Regions from separate parts of the Silvimonas sp. genome, predicted to be linked through region 2. Evidence: riboswitches for the same ligand, from Rfam matches in the RefSeq annotation. Region 2 holds a riboswitch; the other holds the start of a gene.

Region 1 (10,373 bases), on a different contig from region 2:
ACCCATAAAGACCTGCGCAAATGGCTGCGGTTGTTTACGCCGGATGGCTGGGCATTCACCAAAGCGGGCGAGATTGATGGCCCAAGGCGGCTGACTCATCCGGTGGCAAATCGCATTCTGGATTGGCTCGACGCCGCCGATAAATTCGCCGCCACTCGCGCCGATTTGATCCTGCATGCCACGCAATGGGTGGAGCTACGGCTAGCGCATCTGAAACAACAGGCTGGGGTATTCGGCTTTGCCGATATGCTGCAACGGCTGGACCACGCATTGTCTGACCCCAACGGTGCAGCGCTGCGCGAACGCATCGTCACGCAATATCCGGTGGCGATGGTGGACGAATTCCAGGACACCTCGCCCATCCAGTACCGGATTTTTGACCAGCTTTATCACACCGCAGCCAACGACCCGGCCAGCGGTTTGTTTCTGATTGGCGACCCCAAGCAATCTATTTACGGCTTTCGCGGCGCGGATATTTACAGCTACCTGGCCGCCCGCACCGCCACCGCCGGACGGCACTATGTGCTGACCACCAATTACCGTTCGACCAAAGCGCTAGTCCGCGCGGCCAACCGTTTGTTTTTGCATGCGGAGCAAAACCCGCAACTGGCTGGCGCGTTTCGTTATCGCCAGAACGGCGCTAATCCGGTGCCGTTTGAGGCAGTAGGCGCACAAGGCCGTAGCGACCAGTTTGTGACGGGCGCCGGTGCAGCATCCGCGCTCACGCTTTGGCATGGTCAGCAGCTACTCAATGGCACGGCCTACCAACGCCATTTTGCTGAACTGACCGCCGAGCACATCGTGGGCCTGTTGAATGACCCACAAGCCGGGTTCGCCGCCGCCAACGGCTTGCAACGCCTGCAGCCCGCCGACATTGCCATTCTGGTACGCACCGGCAAAGAAGCCGCCGTTGTCCGCCGCGCCTTGCAAATGCGTGGCGTCCCTAGCGTTTATCTGTCGGATAAAGACTCGGTATTCGAAAGTGGCGAAGCGGCTGATTTGCTGCGCTGGCTGGCTGCGGTTGCCAACCCACTGGATGGCCGCAGCGCCCGCGCCGCTTATGCCACGCCCACAGCCGGGTTGTCGCTGGCCGAGTTGTCGCAACTGGCAGTGGACGACATCGCCTGGGAAACCCGCGTTGAAGAACTCAAGGCGCTCAAGCTGACCTGGCAACGCCAAGGTGTGCTGGCCATGTTGCGCCAGACCTTGCATCAGCTGGATTTACCGGCACGATTGTTGGGTGAAATTGGTGGTGAGCGGCGGCTAACCAATCTGCTGCATCTGGCCGAGTTGCTGCAAACCGCCAGCCAGTTGGTAGAAGGCGAACAAGCGTTGATCCGCTGGCTGGCCGAGCAGATTGCCGGGCTGGGCGAAGGCGGCGACGAACGTATTGTGCGGCTGGAAAGCGATGCCGAACTGGTCAAGGTCGTCACCGTGCATAAATCCAAGGGGCTGGAATACCCGCTGGTGTTTCTGCCGTTTGCGTGTACTTTCCGCCAGGTCGACAAGCGCAACCGTACGCTGGTGGAATATGTGGATGATCTGGGCCAGCGCCAGGTAGATTTCTCCTTGGGCGACGAAGCCATGCAGCGCGCAGAAGAAGCCCGCCTGCAAGAAGATCTGCGCCTGTTTTATGTGGCCGTTACCCGCGCCCGCCATGCTTTGTGGCTAGGCACCAGCGCGTTGGTGGTTGGCAATGGCAAGAAATCGCAACTGGATAAAAGCGCGCTGGGCTATCTGATCGCGGGCGGGCAAATGCTGGCAGAGACCGATCTGGCGGCGAAACTGGCGGAACTGAAAGCCGAGTGCGCCGACCTGGCCCTGCAAACTGTGCCCGATACGGATACCGCTTTGCCGCGCACCATCCTGCAACAACGGGCCGAGATTACCGAGTTGCCGCAAGCACCGCACTATCACGGCCAGTTTGATACGAACTGGAATATCGCCAGTTTCTCGTCGCTGATTCGTGACCTGCAAAGCTGGCAGCACGCCACCATCCCGGCAGCAGAAACCGCGCAAGCCGAAACACTGAGCGAAGCGCCGGACGAAGCCCCCGCCACGCAGGTCGACGACGCGCCGTGGCATCGCTTTCCACGTGGCGCGCTGCCCGGCACGCTGCTGCATGACCAACTGGAATGGCTGGCCAGTGAAGGCTTTGATCTCGTCTTGAGTGACAACTTTGCCCAACGGCTGGGCCGCCGCTGCGAACGGCTGGGTTGGGCCAATCGCAAAGAGGACGTGATCGCCTGGCTCAAAGAAACCACGCTCACGCCGCTGCTTCCAATTAACGTACCGCTGCTGGAACTGGACCAGATCATGCCGGAAATGGAGTTCTGGTTCCCTAGCGAGCAACTGGCCAGCAGCACGGTCGACGCCTTGTGCCGCGAGCATCTGCTAGACCACGCACCACGGCCCAAGCTGGCCGAGCGCGAGCTGCATGGCATGGTCAAAGGTTATGCCGATTTGGTGTTCGAACAGGACGGGCGTTACTGGGTGCTCGACTACAAATCCAACGCGCTGGGCGCGGGCGATGCCGACTACCACGCCACTGCGTTGCAACAGGCCATGGCGACGCATCGTTACGACGTGCAGGCGGCGATCTACATGCTGGCACTGCATCGCTTACTGCGTCAGCGGCTTGGGGTGAACTACAACCCGGCGCAACATCTGGGTGGGGCCATTTATCTGTTTCTGCGCGGCATTAAAGGGCCGGAACGCGGTTGTTATGTGGTCCCGCCCAATATCGCCCTGCTGGATGCGCTGGATGCCGCTTTGGGCGAGGTGCACGCATGAGCCGCCACACTGATACCTTGAGTGGTGATCTGTTTGCCGATACGCCAGCCACGCAGCACGCCGCCACGCTCAGCCAGGCCGATTTGCTCCAGCGACTGGATGCCTGGGCGGAACAAGGCTGGCTACGACGGCTGGATGCCGCCTTCGCCCGCTTCTTGAGCGAGCTGGAACCCGCCACCAGCAACATCACCTTGCTGGCTGCCGCGCTCGCCGCGCATATGGAAGGTCGCGGCCATACTTGTCTGTTGCTGGATGAGCTACTCGCCGACCCTGCCACTTTGCTCGGCTGGCCTGCCACGGCGCTGGCGGAGATCGATGGGGTGCTGCACAGCCTGCCGGCCAGCCTGGCGCAATGGCAGGCTAGCTTAAACGGCAGCAATCTGGTTGCCCAAGCGCTGGGCGCGGATAACGCACCATTGCTGCTGGTCGGCTGCCGCTTGTATCTGCGCCGCTATTTCGATTACGAACGTCGTGTTGCCAGCAGCATTCGCAGCCGCACCCAAAGCCTGGCCGCAGTGGACAGCACGCGCTTGCGCAGTTGGCTGGATCGCTTGTTTGTTACTCCCGCAGCCGGTCAGCACGAACCCGATTGGCAAAAGGTGGCTTGTGCCGTGGCCACGCGCGGGCAATTGGCAATCATCACTGGCGGGCCTGGCACCGGCAAGACCTACACCGTGGCGCGCCTGCTGGCCCTGTTGTTTGCCACCGCCGACGATGCCGACAAGCTGCGCATCGCGCTGGCCGCGCCCACGGGCAAGGCGGCGGCGCGGCTCAAGCAATCTATCGACAAAGCACTGGACGGTTTGCAGCAAAATCTGGGCGACGAGCTACCGCTTAAAACGCTGGCCGACCGCATGGGTGCGGCCCGAACGCTGCATGGCTTGCTCGGCGCTCGCCCGGATACCCGCAAGCTCAAACATCACGCGGGTAATCCACTCGACATTGATGTGTTGATCGTCGACGAAGCCTCAATGATCCATCTGGAAATGATGGCGGCGTTACTGGACGCCCTGCCCGCTCACGCACGCGTCATTTTGTTGGGCGATAAAGATCAACTGGCCTCGGTTGAGGCTGGCGCGGTAATGGGCGATTTGTGCCGCGATGCTGAAGCAGGCCATTACACGACAGACACCGCCACATTCGTAACCGCTGCCACCGGCGAAACCTTGCCCGCGAAATATATCGAGCCCGGCAACGCGCTGGCCCAGCAAACGGTGATGCTGCGCGTCAGCCGCCGCTTTGGCGGGCCGATTGGTCAATTGGCGCTAGCCGTGAATTCTGGCGATATCACCCAGGCATTGACGACACTGCAGACGCCCGTCGGGCCGGACTTGCAATGGCTCAATCGCGCCCATCCTCAGGATATTGTCGCGCTGGCACTGTGCGGCCGCGAAGGTGCACCCGGTGGCTATCGCAGTTATCTGGAGCTCGTTGCATCACCGCAATTGAGCGACGCCGCTAGTCACGATGTCTGGGTCAAACAAGTGCTCACCGCGTTTGATCGCTTCCGCATCCTGTGCGCTTTACGCGACGGCGATTGGGGCGTTGCCGGGTTGAATCGCGCCATTGAACAGGCGCTGGCAGAAGAAAAGCTACTGCGCAAAACCGGTGAATGGTACGCCGGCCGTCCGGTGATGGTGACCCGCAATGACTACAGCACCAACGTCTTCAACGGCGACATCGGCATCGCCCTGCCGCCACCCGCCGGCCAAAGTGCGCTGCGCGTGTATTTTATGGATGGCGACACCGTGCGCTCAGTCCTCGCCAGCCGCTTGGCAGATGTCGAGACCGCATTTGCCATGACCGTACACAAATCGCAGGGCTCCGAATTTGAACACACCGTGCTGGTACTACCCGTCGACGGTGGCCAGATCCTGACCCGCGAGCTGGTCTACACCGGCATCACCCGCGCCCGCGAGCGCTTTACGTTGGTAACACCGGGGCAGCAGGCGTTTGAAACCGCTGTTGCCCGCAAGACAAAACGGGCGAGTGGGTTGGCACAGGCGTTGGTGGGTGGGGAGATGTGATGCCCAGAGCGTCAGTGCCTTCGGCCCGGTGGTGAAAGGTGAATTGAAAAGCACATCGTTTGTTTGCGAATTGCTTCTGTTTATGTTCTTTCGCAGTTGTAAATCGCCATTGCACTGAATTCCTGCCAAGGGAGCGATGGCGAACGTAGCCGCTGGATTCCCGCCAAGGGGGCCGCCCAGGCCGGGAATGACGAGGTAGTATTGATGCCGAAGGTATCTGCTGTTGCTCTTAGCTCCCCTCTTTTGGAAGAGGGGCGGGGGGAGATGGCTGCAATATGGAGTTCACCACCGCTGCCAAATCCACCCAAAACCCAATCTCCCCTAACCCCTCTTTGGAAAAGAGGGGCATCGCATCGCCGTTACTTCCAGGCTCATCATCCATGCTCACCACGCCGACCGAGAGCCGGAGACCCAGGCTCCGGGCCGACCGAGGGCACGCAGGGTGCGCGTAGACCATCTTGGCAAACAGACGGTTCTTCCCCCTGCAACCGCATTCGAAGCATTTTGCATCGTTGTGGGGGTGCCCCCGATGGGCACGGCTTTTGACTTTGGGCCCCGCCGACGCTCGCGCCCGGGTCGCCTTTTGCTATCCCGCTCTGCGGGACTTTGGGTTACCTTTCTTTGGCGACGCAAGTTGCACGATAAGTGTCTTTTGCATATGAAACGTGCCCCCGATCACCACCGGGTATCAAACGCTTTTCACTCGCGCCGTAGGCACAAACAAAACAAGCTTTTGAAGCTGAAACCCAATCCGCAACGGCGGGTTGCACCCGCCTTACAAAAACGCGTCTCATCGCAACTGCTGCCACGGTGGATAATCGCCCCGCGCCAAATCCCCTTCCAAATCGCCAGCCAAAAACAACCTCAACACTCCACCACATTCACCGGCACCTCAACAATATTGATCGCCAACCCACCTCTCGCCGTTTCCTTGTACTTGGTATTCATATCCCGCCCGGTATCGCGCATGGTGCGGATCACCCGATCCAGCGAAATAAAGTGACTGCCATCCCCGCGCAATGCCATCCGTGCCGCGTTAATGGCTTTGATTGACGCCATGGCGTTGCGCTCAATGCATGGCACCTGCACCAGTCCGCCCACCGGGTCGCAAGTCAGTCCCAAGTTGTGTTCCATACCAATCTCGGCGGCGTTTTCAACCTGCTGCGGCGTACCTCCCAGCACTTCAGCCAAAGCGCCAGCGGCCATAGAACAGGCAGAACCCACCTCACCCTGACAACCCACTTCGGCCCCGGAAATGGACGCATTCAGCTTGAACAAAATGCCAATCGCTCCCGCCGTCAGCATAAAACGCACGATGCCATCTTCATTCGCGCCGGGCACAAAGCGTATGTAGTAATGCATGACTGCGGGGATGATGCCGGCGGCGCCGTTGGTGGGGGCCGTTACCACCCGGCCACCGGCGGCGTTTTCTTCATTCACCGCCAGCGCGTACAGGTTGACCCAATCCATAACCGTAAGTGGGTCGCGCAGACCAGCCTCAGGCGTAGCCAGCAGCTTGCGTTGCAGTTCGGCGGCGCGGCGTTTGACTTTCATCCCTCCGGGCAGGATGCCTTCGCGCTCGCAGCCACGGCGCACACAGGCTTGCATCACTTGCCAGATATTCAGCAAGTCGTGGCGCACGGTGGCCTCGTCGCGCCAGGTGAGTTCGTTTTCCAGCATGATCTGGCTGATCGACTTTTGCTCCGATTCGCACAGTGCCAGCAACTCGGCGGCAGTGGCAAAACGGTGGCGCATGTGGGTTACGTCAGGTGGCGCAAAACCGGCATCAATGGCCGCTTCATCAACCACAAAACCACCACCCACCGAAAAATACGCGCGCCGCGACAACACCTGCCCAGCGACGTCGGAAGCTTCGAAGATCATGCCGTTTGGATGAAATGGCAGTGTTTTGCGCTTGTGCAGCGTCAGATGCTCGGGTTCGCGAAAAGCCACCGCGTGCGTGCCCAACACCAGCAGTTGCTGGCTGCTGCGAATCGCCGCTACCTGCGCGGCGACCTGATCGACATCCACTGTATCCGGCTCGGCGCCGCTCAAGCCCAGTAGCACGGCAATATCCGAACCGTGACCTTTGCCGGTTGCGCCGAGTGAGCCGAACAGTTCGGCGCGCACGCTAGTCACCTGGTCGAGCACACCATCTTTGGCCAGCCGCAGCGCAAATTGCCGGGCTGCGCGCATGGGGCCAACCGTGTGTGAACTGGATGGGCCGATGCCCACTTTGAAGAGGTCGAACACGCTGATTGCCATAAGCACCTTCTCTGACTGGCCGGGCTAATCGTCAGGCCAGCGTACTGTGCTGAATCGGGCGGCGGGAGCGGTGGGATTGTGGCGCGCAAAGCGCAATGGCACCAAAGCAAGAGCCCATCCGTATCCAGCCGGATGTTGCCCCCTCTGTCCTTGGTGCCTGAGAGATTGCGGCACCCACTATGGGCGCCTTGCTTCCTTCGGCGGGGTCATGCGACCCACTCTCCAGAGAGCCCTATGGCAGCACAGTTCTTTTGCCTGAGAGTTTTCAGGGCGATACCCCTTCGGCGCCACCAGCGGTGGTCTCTCCTGCGCAGCTGTCAGAGCTGAGGGCAATGTAGAGAGATGGCAATGGCATGTCAATCAGGGTTCTACGCCATGATCGGCCGCTGCGACATTCGCGCCAAATGCCTTGGCAGGAACAGAGTTTGCCGACATTGCGCGCTTGCACTGGCGTAACGTCAGCGATCAATGCGCCAGGCCTATACTGGCTCGGCCCATCCAAACCAGAAACAGGAAAGCACCATGCCTACCTTGCAAGAACGCCTCGGTTTTCAAGCCAGTGACCGTCTATTGGTTACGCACGCGGACGATATCGGCATGTGCCAGGCTACCGTCAGCGCATGGCGCTCGCTGGTAGAGATCGGCACCCTGACTTCCGCCTCGACCATGGTGCCTTGTAGCTGGTTTCCATATGCGGCCCGCACGGCCAAAGAGCTGGGTGCGGCCGCCGATCTGGGTGTGCATCTGACGCTCAATTGCGAGTGGACTGACTATCGCTGGAGTGCGCTCACCACCAGCGATCCAGCCAGTGGCTTGCTGGATGCTCACGGTTATCTGCATTCGCTGGCGCGCCCGACCCACCAGTCGGCCAACGTAGATGCCGCACGCAAAGAACTGACCGCGCAAATCGAGCGTGCCGCCGCTTTCGGGATCGATATCACGCATGTGGATAGCCACATGCTGACGTTGTATCACCCCAAACTGATGCCGATCTACCTGGAACTAGCCGCCCAAAATGGCGTGCCACCGCTGATTGCGGATATCGATGCCGGGCAGGTTGCCCAGATGTGCGTGATTCCGCTGGAAGAAGCGGCAGAGGTGGTCGCTCAATACCGGGCGGCGGCGGCGACAGGCAAAGTTGTGTTGGTCGCCAGCGTGATGGGCTTGCCGTTCAACAAGCAGCTTGAGCATTCAGAACGACTGGCATTTGCCTGCGACTGGCTCGATAGCCGTGGCCCAGGCGTGCACGTGCTGGTTTGCCATCCCGCCGACGATACGCCAGAGCTGCGCACCATTGCCGCCCGGGACTTCCGCACCCGTGTGGCGGATCGCGAGCTACTGGGCAGTGCGGCATTGCGTAGCGCCATTGACGAACGCGGTTTCAAGCTGATTGGCATGCGTGCCCTGCGTGAGGCACTGTCGGCTGATTGAACTCAGTCGGCATGCCCAAGCGCAAAAAAAAGACCGCAGCGAGGGTCAGCAACCCGCTTGCGGCCTGAGGCGTCACACTACAACACCAGTTCCCAGGGAAGTACGCAACGTGCGGCCAACAGTACGCACGGTCCAACAAAAAATCGGGTAAGTCGTTTGTCCTGACATTGACTCAAACAAAAGCCGAGTCACAAAGTTACTGCACGCCACAACCCGAAGGTGGCACGCCTTGCGGTGCGGAGCCGTCACGCGGGGGCGGGCGATGGCCCTCTTTACCACCCGGCGGCGGACCATCCGGAGGGCCGTCGCCATTGTCACTATCCATCGCGGGTGGCGGCCGTCGATGTTGCTTGTGCCCATTACCGCTGCCTTGCTCACCGGCCTGCCCCGGTCGCGCGCTGCACTGGCCAGACGGTGCCGAAGCGCTCAAGTCTGTGTCCAGCAAAGAAGGTGGCGGTACACCGTCAGCCGCCCACGCCATCAGGGCCAAGCCAGAAAAAACCACCGCCAAAGCCAGCGCGGGTATGCGTTGTTTGTTCCCCATAAACCACTACTCCTGCGCAGTGTCTGTCACCCAAATGGTGAAGAGGCGCTGACAATAGCATGGTGGTTTAGCGGTAAATGAATGGCTGTGTATTGGTGTTTGTAGCAGCGGGCGACCTTTGTAGCCGCCGGTTTCAGGGCATGCTGCGGATACCTTGAGCTACAAATTTCCTGCCGATCCCCACAGTTGCGTCGTCCAAAAAACAAAACCCCGGCGGGCCGGGGTTTTGTCATCAGAAACAGATAAACACAGCGTTTTACTTCAGGTAAGCCTCGGCCAGCGCCGCCCACATGGTCGCGCCAGGTGTCAGGCACCCATCGTTAAAGTCATACCCCGGATTGTGGATCATGCACGACCCGGCGCCATCGCCGTTCCCGATAAAGAAATAACAGCCATTGGGGTTGGCTTCGAGCATATAGGCAAAGTCTTCGCTGCCCATCAATGGCCGGGCACCGTAATGCGCGGCCTCGTCGCCAAACATGCTGGCGGCCACACCGTGGGCAAAGCGCGTCTGGGTTTCGTCGTTGATCAACACGGGTGTGCCGTGCTGCGTCTCTATGCTGGCCGTTGCACCAAAACTTTGCGCCTGCAAGCGCACCACATCGCCAATCCGTTCCAGCAAGGTTTTGCGGACCTGGCGATCCAGCGCCCGCACGCTCAGTTTCATGATCGCCTGGCCGGGAATCACATTGGCCACATCGCCCGCCTGGATCGACCCCACGGTAATGACCGCCGCCTGCTGGGTATCGATATTGCGCGACACAATGGTTTGCAGCGCAAGCGTAATACTGGCCGCCACCACCACCGGATCAACCGTGGTGTGCGGCAAAGCGCCATGGCCGCCGCGCCCGGTGATGGTAACCAGCAAACTGTCGGCCGAGGCCATGAAGGCGCCGCTGCGAAAGTAAAACTGGCCCACCGGCAAACCGGGCATGTTGTGCATGCCAAATAGCGCATCGCACGGAAACCGGACAAACAGGCCAGCCTGGACCATGGTCTCTGCCCCGCCCAGTGCTTCTTCTGCGGGCTGGAAGATCAGATTGAGCGTGCCGTTGAATGCGCGGGTTTGCGCCAGATAACGGGCGGCGCCGAGCAACATGGTGGTGTGGCCATCATGACCACAGGCATGCATGCGGTTTGGCACCTGACTGGACCACGGTTTAGCCGTCGCTTCATGAATCGGCAAGGCATCCATATCGGCGCGCAAGCCCAGTGTCTTGCTGCCGGTACCGGCCTTGAGCACGCCCACTACGCCGGTTTTAGCCAGGCCGCGATGCACCTCGTAGCCCCAGCTGGCCAGCTTGCTGGCAACC
Region 2 (10,373 bases):
TTGCGCTGCCCACTGCCGTAGCCGGTATCGCACTGGCGACCATCTACGCGCCCAACGGCTGGGTTGGTCAGTTGTTTGCACCGTGGGATATCAAGATTGCGTTTACCCGCATTGGCGTGGTGATTGCGCTGACGTTTGTGACGCTGCCGTTTGTGGTGCGCACGGTGCAGCCGGTGCTGGAAGACCTGGAAAAAGAACTGGAAGAAGCCGCCGCCAGCCTGGGTGCCAGTCGCTTGCAGATTTTCTGGAAAGTTATCCTGCCGACCTTGTTGCCCGCCTTGCTGACCGGTTTTGCGCTGGCGTTTGCGCGGGCGATTGGCGAGTACGGGTCGGTGATTTTTATTGCTGGCAACATGCCGTTTCTGTCGGAAATCACCCCGCTGATGATCATCTCCAAGCTTGAACAATATGATTACGTCGGTGCAACGTCGATTGCCGTGGTGATGCTGGCGGTGTCGTTCGTGTTGCTGCTGGTGATTAACGGCCTGCAGTGGTGGTCGGCCAAACGTCTGGGGAGGAGGAAATAATCATGGCCCAGACTCCTCGTTCAATTGTGACCACTGAATCGCGTCCGGTTCGATATCTGCTGATTACGCTGGCGCTGCTGTTCATTGCCGTGTTCCTGGTGCTGCCGCTGGTGTCGGTGTTTACCGAAGCGCTGCGTAAAGGCTTCGACCTGTATTTCGAGGCACTCAAAGAGCCCGACGCCTGGTCCGCCATCAAGCTCACCTTGATTGCCGCCGCCATTGCTGTGCCGCTGAATCTGTCGTTTGGTGTGGCTGCAGCGTGGGCGATCGCCAAGTTCGATTTCAAAGGCAAGAGCGTACTGATCACGCTGATCGACCTGCCGTTCTCGGTGTCGCCAGTGGTGGCGGGTTTGATCTACATGCTGTTGTTCGGAGCCCAAGGCTGGCTGGGGCCGTGGCTGTCTGATCACAACATCAAGATCGTGTTCGCCGTACCGGGCATTGTGCTGGCCACCGTGTTTGTCACCTTCCCGTTTGTAGCGCGTGAGCTGATTCCGCTGATGGAAGCGCAAGGCTCGGAAGAAGAACAGGCGGCGTTAAGCCTGGGCGCTTCGGGCTGGCAAACCTTCTGGCGCGTCACGCTGCCCAATATCAAATGGGGCTTGCTGTACGGCGTGATTCTGGCCAATGCGCGGGCGATGGGCGAGTTTGGCGCGGTGTCGGTGGTGTCGGGCCACATTCGTGGCATGACCAACACCATTCCGTTGCACGTCGAGATTTTGTACAACGAATACAACTTTGTCGGCGCGTTTGCCTGCGCCTCCATTCTGGCTTTGCTGGCGCTGGTGACACTGGGCGTGAAGAGCTGGGTGGAATGGCGGACTGAACAACAGGCCGCGCGGGATCGGGCCAACGCACTATGATGACACCGGAAAAACGCCACATGCCGCATTACGCTCACTTGATGTACGAGTGACGTAGGGTGCGCATTTATGCGCACCTGCATTGAACGCGTTCGCACGCGAGGCGTGCAAACCCTACGGTGTGGAAAGGCATTGAGATGACCTTGAACCTCTTGCCTTTCCGCTAAACCTCACAGGAACACCTATGAGTATCGAAATTCGCAATATCGCCAAACGCTTTGGCAACTTCACGGCGCTGGACAACATCAATCTGGAAGTGAAAACCGGTGAACTGCTGGCACTGCTGGGGCCGTCTGGCTGCGGTAAAACCACGCTGCTGCGCATCATCGCCGGCCTGGAGGTGCCGGACGAAGGGCAGATTCTGTTTCATGGCGAAGACACCACCGAAAAACACGTGCGTGAACGCAATGTCGGTTTTGTGTTCCAGCATTACGCGCTGTTCCGTCACATGACCGTGTTTGAAAACGTCGCTTTTGGCCTGCGCGTGCGCAAAAAAGACACGCGCCCATCCGACGCTGAAATCAAACGCAAAGTGCATGACTTGCTGCAACTGGTGCAGCTTGACTGGCTGGCGGATCGTTATCCGGCGCAGTTATCGGGCGGTCAACGCCAACGGATTGCCCTGGCGCGCGCGCTGGCGGTAGAGCCCAAAGTGTTACTGCTGGATGAGCCGTTTGGCGCGCTCGATACCAAAGTGCGCAAAGAATTGCGCCGCTGGTTGCGCCGCCTGCATGACGAAATGCATATCACCAGCGTGTTTGTGACCCACGACCAGGAAGAAGCGCTGGAAGTGGCCGACCGCGTGGTGGTGATGAATAAAGGCAAGATCGAACAACTCGGTTCGCCATCACAAGTCTATGACACACCCGCCTCGCCGTTCGTGTACCAGTTCCTCGGTGATGTGAACCTGTTCCACTCCCGCGTGCATGACGGCTGGACGCAAGTCGGTGAGGCCCGCTTTGCCGCACCGGATGCGCAAGGCGACAAAGCCGTGGTCTATGTGCGCCCGCACGAGATCGATCTCTCCCGCACCGGTGGCGAAGGCGCCATGCAAGGCGTGGTCCATCATATTCGCCTGCTGGGCGCGACGGTGCGGCTGGAAGTGGATGTGGCCAACCAGGAGTCGGTAGAAGTCGAACTGACCCGCGAGCGCCATCTGGCGGGCAACTGGCAAGTGGGCGAATCGGTCTACCTGCTGCCACGTGAAGCACGAGTGTACGTGCCAGAAAACAGCCGCACACCGGAACGTAATGGCGAGTGGAGCGCGGGCGGCGGTATTTGATCCGCAACTGACGTGGGGTGGATTCGCGCAGCAATCCACTCTACGCCCGCTCCACCAGCCCCGCAAAACAGCCATATTTCGCGTAGTGGGCATGTAGATAGCGTACCTGAGGGTCCTCAAAGAACCGCGCTATCAAAGCCGCCAGGTCACGACCTTCGACCACATCTGCCGTGGCAATCATATCGTTGCCGTCAAACGCCCTTAATGAGATCAACCGCTTGGCGAGTGACTGCGGGACTGTATCGACCACCGATGCGGCAGTTTCAGCCCCTTCGCTAATGAATATCGCGTGGCTGGAACGGTAGGGTGTGTTGGCGGGTTGATGCGTGTGATTGACCAGCAGCAGTGACTCACCCACATACGCATCGCGCAATTGCGTGCGTTCGGGAAAGCCCGATGGCGCGTTGGCGATGCGTCGCACGGCGCCGTGAATGGGGAGTTCGGCGTCAGACAATCCATAAAGATGGGTAAACGGGGTTGGGTCGACGCCTGTAATGCGAAATGACATGATGCAGTCCTCAACGAATTGATGACCGTATTCAAGCGCGACTGGCCGGGGAGAAATATCCGGTTCTTGCGATCCAATCAGGTAATAAACTACCAGCCACGGCTCGTGTTTGCAGCGCGCCCAGATGAGATGCGTCTTGGCTGGATACTACCCCCCCGAAATTTTTTCCCGCCATTTGTGGATTTTCCAGCGCCCGCCCACCAAATCTTTCTGTGTATTGACCCACATGTCTGAGCGCTTGATGTCCACCTCTTGTATCACTATCTGGATCAGTGTCAATGTCGCTTGCTTCGTCTTGGCGACACGATATGTATCTACCTGATGGTAACAACATCCGCTTTTGCCAAATACCGCGAATTGCCCTCGGCGCGCATCAAAACTGAATGTACCTTGCTCTGACATTAACTCACTCATCCGCGCCTGCGGCCAATAGCGATGGGCGCTTTTATCCATTATCCAGGCGTCGAAGGTGGGGCCACCATAGCCCGCGCAGTTACTGCAGGAGTTGATCAGCAAGTCTGGTGTGCCGTCAAAATTCAAATCAACAAAACTCAAACCGTAATCTGCCGGCTTGGCTGAGTGGACTAGATTGGTTCGACCGTAATCGAGTTTGTCGGGAATTGGCACACTCCCCAAAGTGGTTTCCCAATGCTGCACCGGATGACCTGGTGGCTGATATTCGATATGAGTGGCGTGGATTGAGGTTGTATCTGTATCTGTCTCACAGCCCGCCAATTTGAGTTCACAAAGTTGAATCGTTAATTTCAAGTGCTGGTGTGGCAAATTTACACGAAGCCAGGTGGGCTGATAGCGGACATAGCTACCGCTGTAGGTGGCGTCAGTCTCCGAGCCCAGCACGGCCAATACTCCCGTTTCATCCAGGCGTAGTTGGTAATGGCGAGATACATTCGCTGCCGGGGCCGAGCATTTCACTAGTAGCCCGCTTTCATCAAATTTTGCCGGACAATCAGTAAAGACAGGTTGTTTGGTTTGGGTGCCGTCGGCAGCAGTCGTGTAGATATAACTGCTGAATACCTCGCCGGTTGTGCCATGTTTGATCGAAAAGCCGCTGCGTGGATAACTGGTAGAAGGGGGAGTATTTGTGGACTGGAACGCCATTACACCATTGGGCATTGAGGGAAGCGTCTCCCATACCCCTTCAAATAACTGTGAATGGGAGATTTCAGGCGTACCGGCTTGAATGCTGATCGCAGCCAGGGCATAGATTGCGCCAAGCAAAGAGCGCAAAAATATCTGGGTCATATGCACAATACAAAATGAAAAATGCAAGCATATCCATCATTGTCGTTGCTTACCCCTGCATTTCCATCCCAATTGCTTTGTCGCAATGAGTGACTTGGTAATGCAAAATGGATAAAAGAAGGCCACCGCAGCGGGTGGCCTTTGTATTACGGCAAGCAACGACAACTATCAAGCGTAGCTATCCATGCTCGGGCAGCTGCAAACCAGGTTGCGGTCGCCAAACACATCGTCGATGCGCTTCACGGTTGGCCAGAACTTGTTGGTCGCCACGTACGGCAGCGGGAACACCGCAACCTCACGACTGTATGGGTGAGACCATTCGCCAACTACGTCCGCCTGGGTGTGCGGCGCGTTGTGCAGCGGATTGTCCTCGGCGGGCCATTCGCCGCTTTGCACTTTGGCGGCTTCAGCACGGATGCTGATCATGGCGTCGATGAAGCGATCGAGTTCGGCTTTGGATTCGGATTCGGTTGGCTCAATCATCAATGTGCCTGCAACCGGGAAGCTCATGGTCGGGGCGTGGAAGCCGTAATCCATCAGGCGCTTGGCGATATCGACTTCAGTCACGCCGGATGCTGCCTTGAGCGGGCGCAGATCAATAATGCACTCGTGCGCGACGCGGCCTTTGCTGCCGGTGTACAGCACCGGGTAATGCTCGGCCAGGCGGGTGGCGATGTAGTTGGCGTTCAGCAGCGCGGCTTCGGTGGCAAGGCGCAGACCTTCCGCGCCCATCATCGTCACGTACATCCAGCTGATCGGCAGAATACTGGCGCTACCAAAGGGCGCGGCGGATACCGCCGTCATGCCGCTCTGCGCGCCCGGTACCGGCGTGACCACATGGCTGGCCATGAACGGCGCCAGATGCGCTTTCAGGCCAATCGGGCCCATGCCCGGACCGCCGCCGCCGTGCGGAATGCAGAACGTTTTGTGCAGATTCATGTGCGATACGTCGGCACCGATATCAGCCGGGCGACACAGCCCGACCTGCGCGTTCAGGTTGGCGCCATCCATGTAAACCTGACCGCCGTGACTGTGCACCAGATCGCAAATCTCTTTCACGGCTTCTTCAAACACGCCATGGGTGGACGGATAAGTGAGCATCAGCGCGGCCAGATCAGCTGCGTGCTCTTCGGTCTTGGCTTTCAGATCGGGGATATCGATATTGCCGTTGTCATCACACGCCACCACCACCACGCGCATGCTCATCATCTGGGCGGTGGCGGGATTGGTGCCGTGGGCGGAACGTGGGATGAGGCACACATCACGCTTCTGGTCGCCACGGCTGTCGTGATAGCGGCGAATCGCCAGCAGACCGGCGTATTCGCCCTGCGCGCCGGAATTCGGCTGCATGGAGATCGCATCAAAACCGGTGATGGCTTTGAGTTGTTCGGCCAAGCCGTCGATCATTTCCAGATAACCCGTGGTTTGATCGACCGGCGCAAACGGATGCAGCTCGGCAAATTCCGGCCAGGTGACCGGGATCATTTCACTAGTGGCGTTCAGCTTCATGGTGCAAGAGCCGAGCGAAATCATCGAGTGATTCAGCGCCAGGTCTTTGTTTTCCAGCTTCTTCAAATAGCGCAGCATTTCGTGCTCGCTATGGTGGGTGTTGAAGACCGGATGCGTGAGGATGGCCGATTCACGTTTCAGCCCAGCCGGAATGAAGTCGGCACTGACGGCCTTATCCAGATCAGCCAGATCAAACACTTTGCCGGTGAACAGGCCAAGCAGCGTTTCCAGATCGCGCTCGGTGGCTTTTTCGTGGAACGCCACACCCAGCACGCCGTTGCCAGCGCGCCGCAGATTGATACCCGCGCCCAACGCCGCGTGGTAAACGGAATCGGCCTTGCTGCCCAGATCGACCTGCACGGTGTCATAGAATTTGTTGAACACCAACTTGCCGCCACTTTTCTGTACGCCAGTGGCAAACAGCGCGGCCAGGTGATGGATGCGCGCGGCGATGCGCTTGATACCCGCTGGGCCGTGGTACACCGCATACATGCCGGCGATATTGGCCAGCAGCACTTGCGAGGTACAGATATTGGAATTGGCTTTCTCGCGGCGGATATGTTGCTCGCGGGTTTGCAGCGCCATGCGCAGTGCCGGTTTGCCAGCGGCATCGACCGACACGCCAATGATGCGGCCTGGTGCCGAGCGTTTCATTTCATCTTTGAACGCAAAATACGCAGCGTGCGGGCCACCAAAGCCCATCGGTACGCCAAAGCGTTGCGTGTTGCCGATGGCGACATCCGCGCCCATTTCGCCCGGGGATTTGAGCAGTACCATCGCCATCATGTCGGCTGCAACAATCGCCACGGCCCCCTTGGCCTTGGCGGCGGCAATGTAACCAGTCAGATCAACCAGTTCACCGTTTTCGCCCGGGTACTGGAATAGCGCGCCAAAGTATTCGTTGGTACCGGCCGCTTCGGCATGACCCACCACCAGTTCAAAGCCGAAGTGATCGGCACGGGTTTTCAATACGTCCAGGGTTTGTGGCAGCACACGCTCATCCACAAAAAACTGGTTGGCTTTGGTCTTGGACACACGGCGTGCCATGGCCATGGCTTCAGCAGCAGCGGTGGCTTCATCCAGCAACGAAGCATTGGCCAATTCCAGGCCAGTCAGGTCGATGACCATTTGCTGGTAGTTCAGCAATGCTTCCAGTCGGCCCTGCGCGATTTCGGCCTGATACGGTGTATAGGCGGTGTACCAGCCGGGGTTTTCCAGTACGTTGCGCAAAATGACGTTAGGCAGGCGTGTGGGGTGATAACCCAGCCCGATATACGATTTGTTGACGCGGTTCTTGCCAGCAATTTCTTTCAGGCGGATCAGCGCCTCAGTTTCGGAAATTGCATCCTGCAAGGCCAGCTTCTGGTTGAAGCGGATACCGGCTGGCACGGTCTGGTCGACCAGTTCTGCGCTGGATTTCAGACCCAGCGTGGCGAGCATGGCGGTAGCGTCGGCCTCATCAATACCAATATGGCGGTTGATGAAATCGTCGTGATTAAACAATTCTGAGAGCGTCGTCATTTAGGGCAAATCCAGGCAAGCTGCGGCAAGTGGGCAAGGGCAAATCGGTGAAACATGTAGGGCGGGTGGCGGTGGGTTACACCCGCCCTACAGGTATTACGCGCCCAGTTCGCGGGCGTAGTCTTCGGCGGACAACATGCCGTCCAGATCGGCGGCATCGGCCGGCTTGAGACGGAAGAACCAGCCGCCGGTGTACGGCTCGGTATTGGCGATTTCCGGGCCGGCTTCCAGTTCGGTATTGATGGCGACCACTTCACCGGCAATTGGTGCGTACACGTCAGACGCGGCTTTTACGGATTCAACCACACCGGCTTGTTCTTCTTTAGCCAGCGTCGTGCCTACTTTTGGCAACTCCACAAACACCAGATCGCCCAGCAATTCTTGCGCGTGGTGGGTAATGCCCACAGTGACGGTCCCATCGGCTTCCAGGCGCATCCACTCGTGGCTGGCGGCGTATTTCAGTTCTGCAGGGATATCCAGCATGATGGTTCTCTCTCGATTCAAATGGGTTTAAATGCTTGTTACTGCTTCAGAAAAATTCAGAACCAGTAAATCCGGATTACAAGCGGGCGAGCCGTTGCCCACGGCTCGCCACGCAGATTGATTTAGTCAAAGACCTTCTTGCCCAGGCGCACAAATGGCAGCTTGACCACGCGCACAGGCGTCAGTGTGCCACGCAGATCCACCTCTGCGGTGCTGCCGGTTGCGGCAGGTACGCGGGCAATGGCAATTGAGTGTTTGAGCGTGGGCGAGAAGGTGCCGCTGGTGATGACGCCTTCGCCAGCGCCTGCAACCACCACTCGCATGCCTTCACGCAGCACGCCGCGGCCTTCCAGCACCAGGCCGACTTGTTTCATGGCAACCCCAGCGGCTTTTTCAGCCTCCAGCGCGGCGCGGCCGATAAAGTCGCGGCTGGCGGGTTCCCAGGCGATAGTCCAGCCCATACCGGCTTGCAGCGGGCTGATGGTTTCATCCATGTCGTGGCCGTACAGATTCATGCCTGCTTCCAGCCGCAGCGTGTCGCGTGCACCCAGACCACACGGCGCGACACCGGCAGCGATCAGTTGCGAGAAAAACGCAGGGGCCTCAGCCGCCGGAATCATGATTTCCAGGCCGTCTTCACCGGTATAGCCGGTACGGGCCACAAACCATTCGCCCATCGCTACACCCTGGAATACCTTGAGCGCGCGGATCGCATCTGCCCATTGCGGCTTGACGCTACAGACTTTGTCGATGGCGTTGGGGCCTTGCACCGCCAGCATTGCCAGATCATCACGCACGGTCAGGATGACCTCGCGACCTTCGCTGGTTTTACGCAACCATGCCAAGTCCTTTTCTCGCGTACCGGCATTGACTACCATGCGATAACCGTCTTCGGCCAGATAGACGATCAGATCGTCGATCACCGTGCCTTCAGGCGTCAGCAAGCCCGAATACAACGCCTTGCCCATGTAACCGAGCTTGGCCACATCGTTAGCCAGAATGCCTTGCAACCAGGACTTGGCATCGCCACCGGTGATATCGAGCACCACCATGTGCGAAACATCGAACATGCCTGCATCGGCGCGCACGATTTCGTGTTCTTTGAGTTGGGAGCCGTAATGAATCGGCATGGACCAGCCCGCGAAGTCGACAATCTTCGCGCCAGCGTCGAGGTGGGATTGGTACAGCGGTGTACCCCTCGGGGGTACCCCCACAGTGGCGCTGGATGTGCTTGAGTCGGGTTGCAGCGGGGTGCGTGGAGCGGTCATCGGGATTTCCTGGGCGTGTGGATTGCAAATACGTACACCGTATCTGCGGCTTACCACACCCCTCTGTCCCGGCACCTGAGATTTTCAGGCGATGGCGTATGCACGCACTGTCGCCCTTAGCCCCTTCGGTGTGCGCGCAACAACCGCGCCGCTCTCCAGAGTTTTTCCAGCCCGCCACTGAATAAAAAGGTGATGGCTGCGTTGCCCGGCCTTGCCGTACAGCAAAGTACTGTCTGCGGCCTGGCGTCTTGCCCTAACCCTTTTCTTCAGCGGCCTTTGCGGCCGATGTCATACAGTCCTTTTGCCTGAGCGATTGCGGGTGCGCTTGCGCCTTCGGCGGCTTCATCCATTGCGGACAAAACACTCTCCTGCATGACGGGCGGATTATGCGCAGCCCACGCCCGCTTGGCAACTGCCGTTCATGCGGGTCAAGGGGAATATGTCATGGAGGTGGCGGGTTGCACCCGCCCTACTAAGGCGCTGCGAATATGAAGTAGGGCGGGTGTAACCCGCCGGTTGATGAATGGCAATGGTTTTTTGCAATACACCAATCCGCAGAATAGACGCCTTGCTGCATATACTCTGTGAAACGAAGACCACGGCCAGTCTAAGATGCGGGTGATCAATCCATGCTTCATCGGGTTCCAGTGCAGGTAATCCAGATAGCTCTTGAATTCTTGTTCATTGGCGATCGCGTGTTCCCAGAAGCGATGCTGCCAAAGTGTGCTGTGGCCCTTTGTCCTTCGGCGTGGATTGAGTAAATCGGGTTGCAGATAGCTTTCTGCACACGCTACGCTAACATCACGTTTTATCTTCTTCCAGCGAGTGGAAAAGTCGGCATCCCCATCAGGTAACGTCCAGATGCAGTGCAGGTGATCTGGCAAAAGTACCCAGCCATCGATACGAAATGGCCGTGTTCTGCGTGTTTCAACAATGGCAACGTGCAATGCCTTGCGAACATCCGCGTTGGTCAAAATGGGCCGCCGCTGTTCTGTGACTACAGTAAAGAAGTAGGTGCCTCCGGGGATTTGAGTTCGCAGGTAGTTGGACATATCTGAACGGTCGGCCTATGTGAAGTGTCGAGCCTATGCGTGGATTTCTAATCTGGATTTGATGTAGTTCATGGAGCTAGCGTGGCAATCGGGGCGG

The links. Region 2 has a riboswitch for glycine ahead of gcvT (glycine cleavage system aminomethyltransferase GcvT). Riboswitches for the same ligand answer to the same signal wherever they lie in the genome.
Region 1: it holds a riboswitch for glycine, as region 2 does, so the genes downstream of both, P4L78_RS03280 (L-serine ammonia-lyase) here and gcvT (glycine cleavage system aminomethyltransferase GcvT) in region 2, are expected to answer to the same signal.

What each region holds. Positions count from the first base shown of each region.
Region 1 covers NZ_JARLJK010000054.1:385,573-395,945, reverse strand. Annotated here, with positions in the region: gene recB (exodeoxyribonuclease V subunit beta) at 1-2,793, shown strand, start outside; gene recD (exodeoxyribonuclease V subunit alpha) at 2,790-4,820, shown strand; gene P4L78_RS03280 (L-serine ammonia-lyase) at 5,685-7,085, opposite strand; glycine riboswitch at 7,319-7,404, opposite strand; gene P4L78_RS03275 (ChbG/HpnK family deacetylase) at 7,608-8,516, shown strand; gene P4L78_RS03270 (hypothetical protein) at 8,713-9,060, opposite strand; gene P4L78_RS03265 (M20 aminoacylase family protein) at 9,317-10,373, opposite strand, start outside.
Region 2 covers NZ_JARLJK010000066.1:344,466-354,838, reverse strand. Annotated here, with positions in the region: gene cysT (sulfate ABC transporter permease subunit CysT) at 1-527, shown strand, start outside; gene cysW (sulfate ABC transporter permease subunit CysW) at 530-1,390, shown strand; gene P4L78_RS09540 (sulfate/molybdate ABC transporter ATP-binding protein) at 1,575-2,672, shown strand; gene P4L78_RS09535 (DUF1203 domain-containing protein) at 2,713-3,180, opposite strand; gene P4L78_RS09530 (XAC2610-related protein) at 3,328-4,470, opposite strand; gene gcvP (aminomethyl-transferring glycine dehydrogenase) at 4,612-7,473, opposite strand; gene gcvH (glycine cleavage system protein GcvH) at 7,570-7,956, opposite strand; gene gcvT (glycine cleavage system aminomethyltransferase GcvT) at 8,079-9,224, opposite strand; glycine riboswitch at 9,278-9,393, opposite strand; glycine riboswitch at 9,508-9,605, opposite strand; gene P4L78_RS09510 (REP-associated tyrosine transposase) at 9,653-10,276, opposite strand.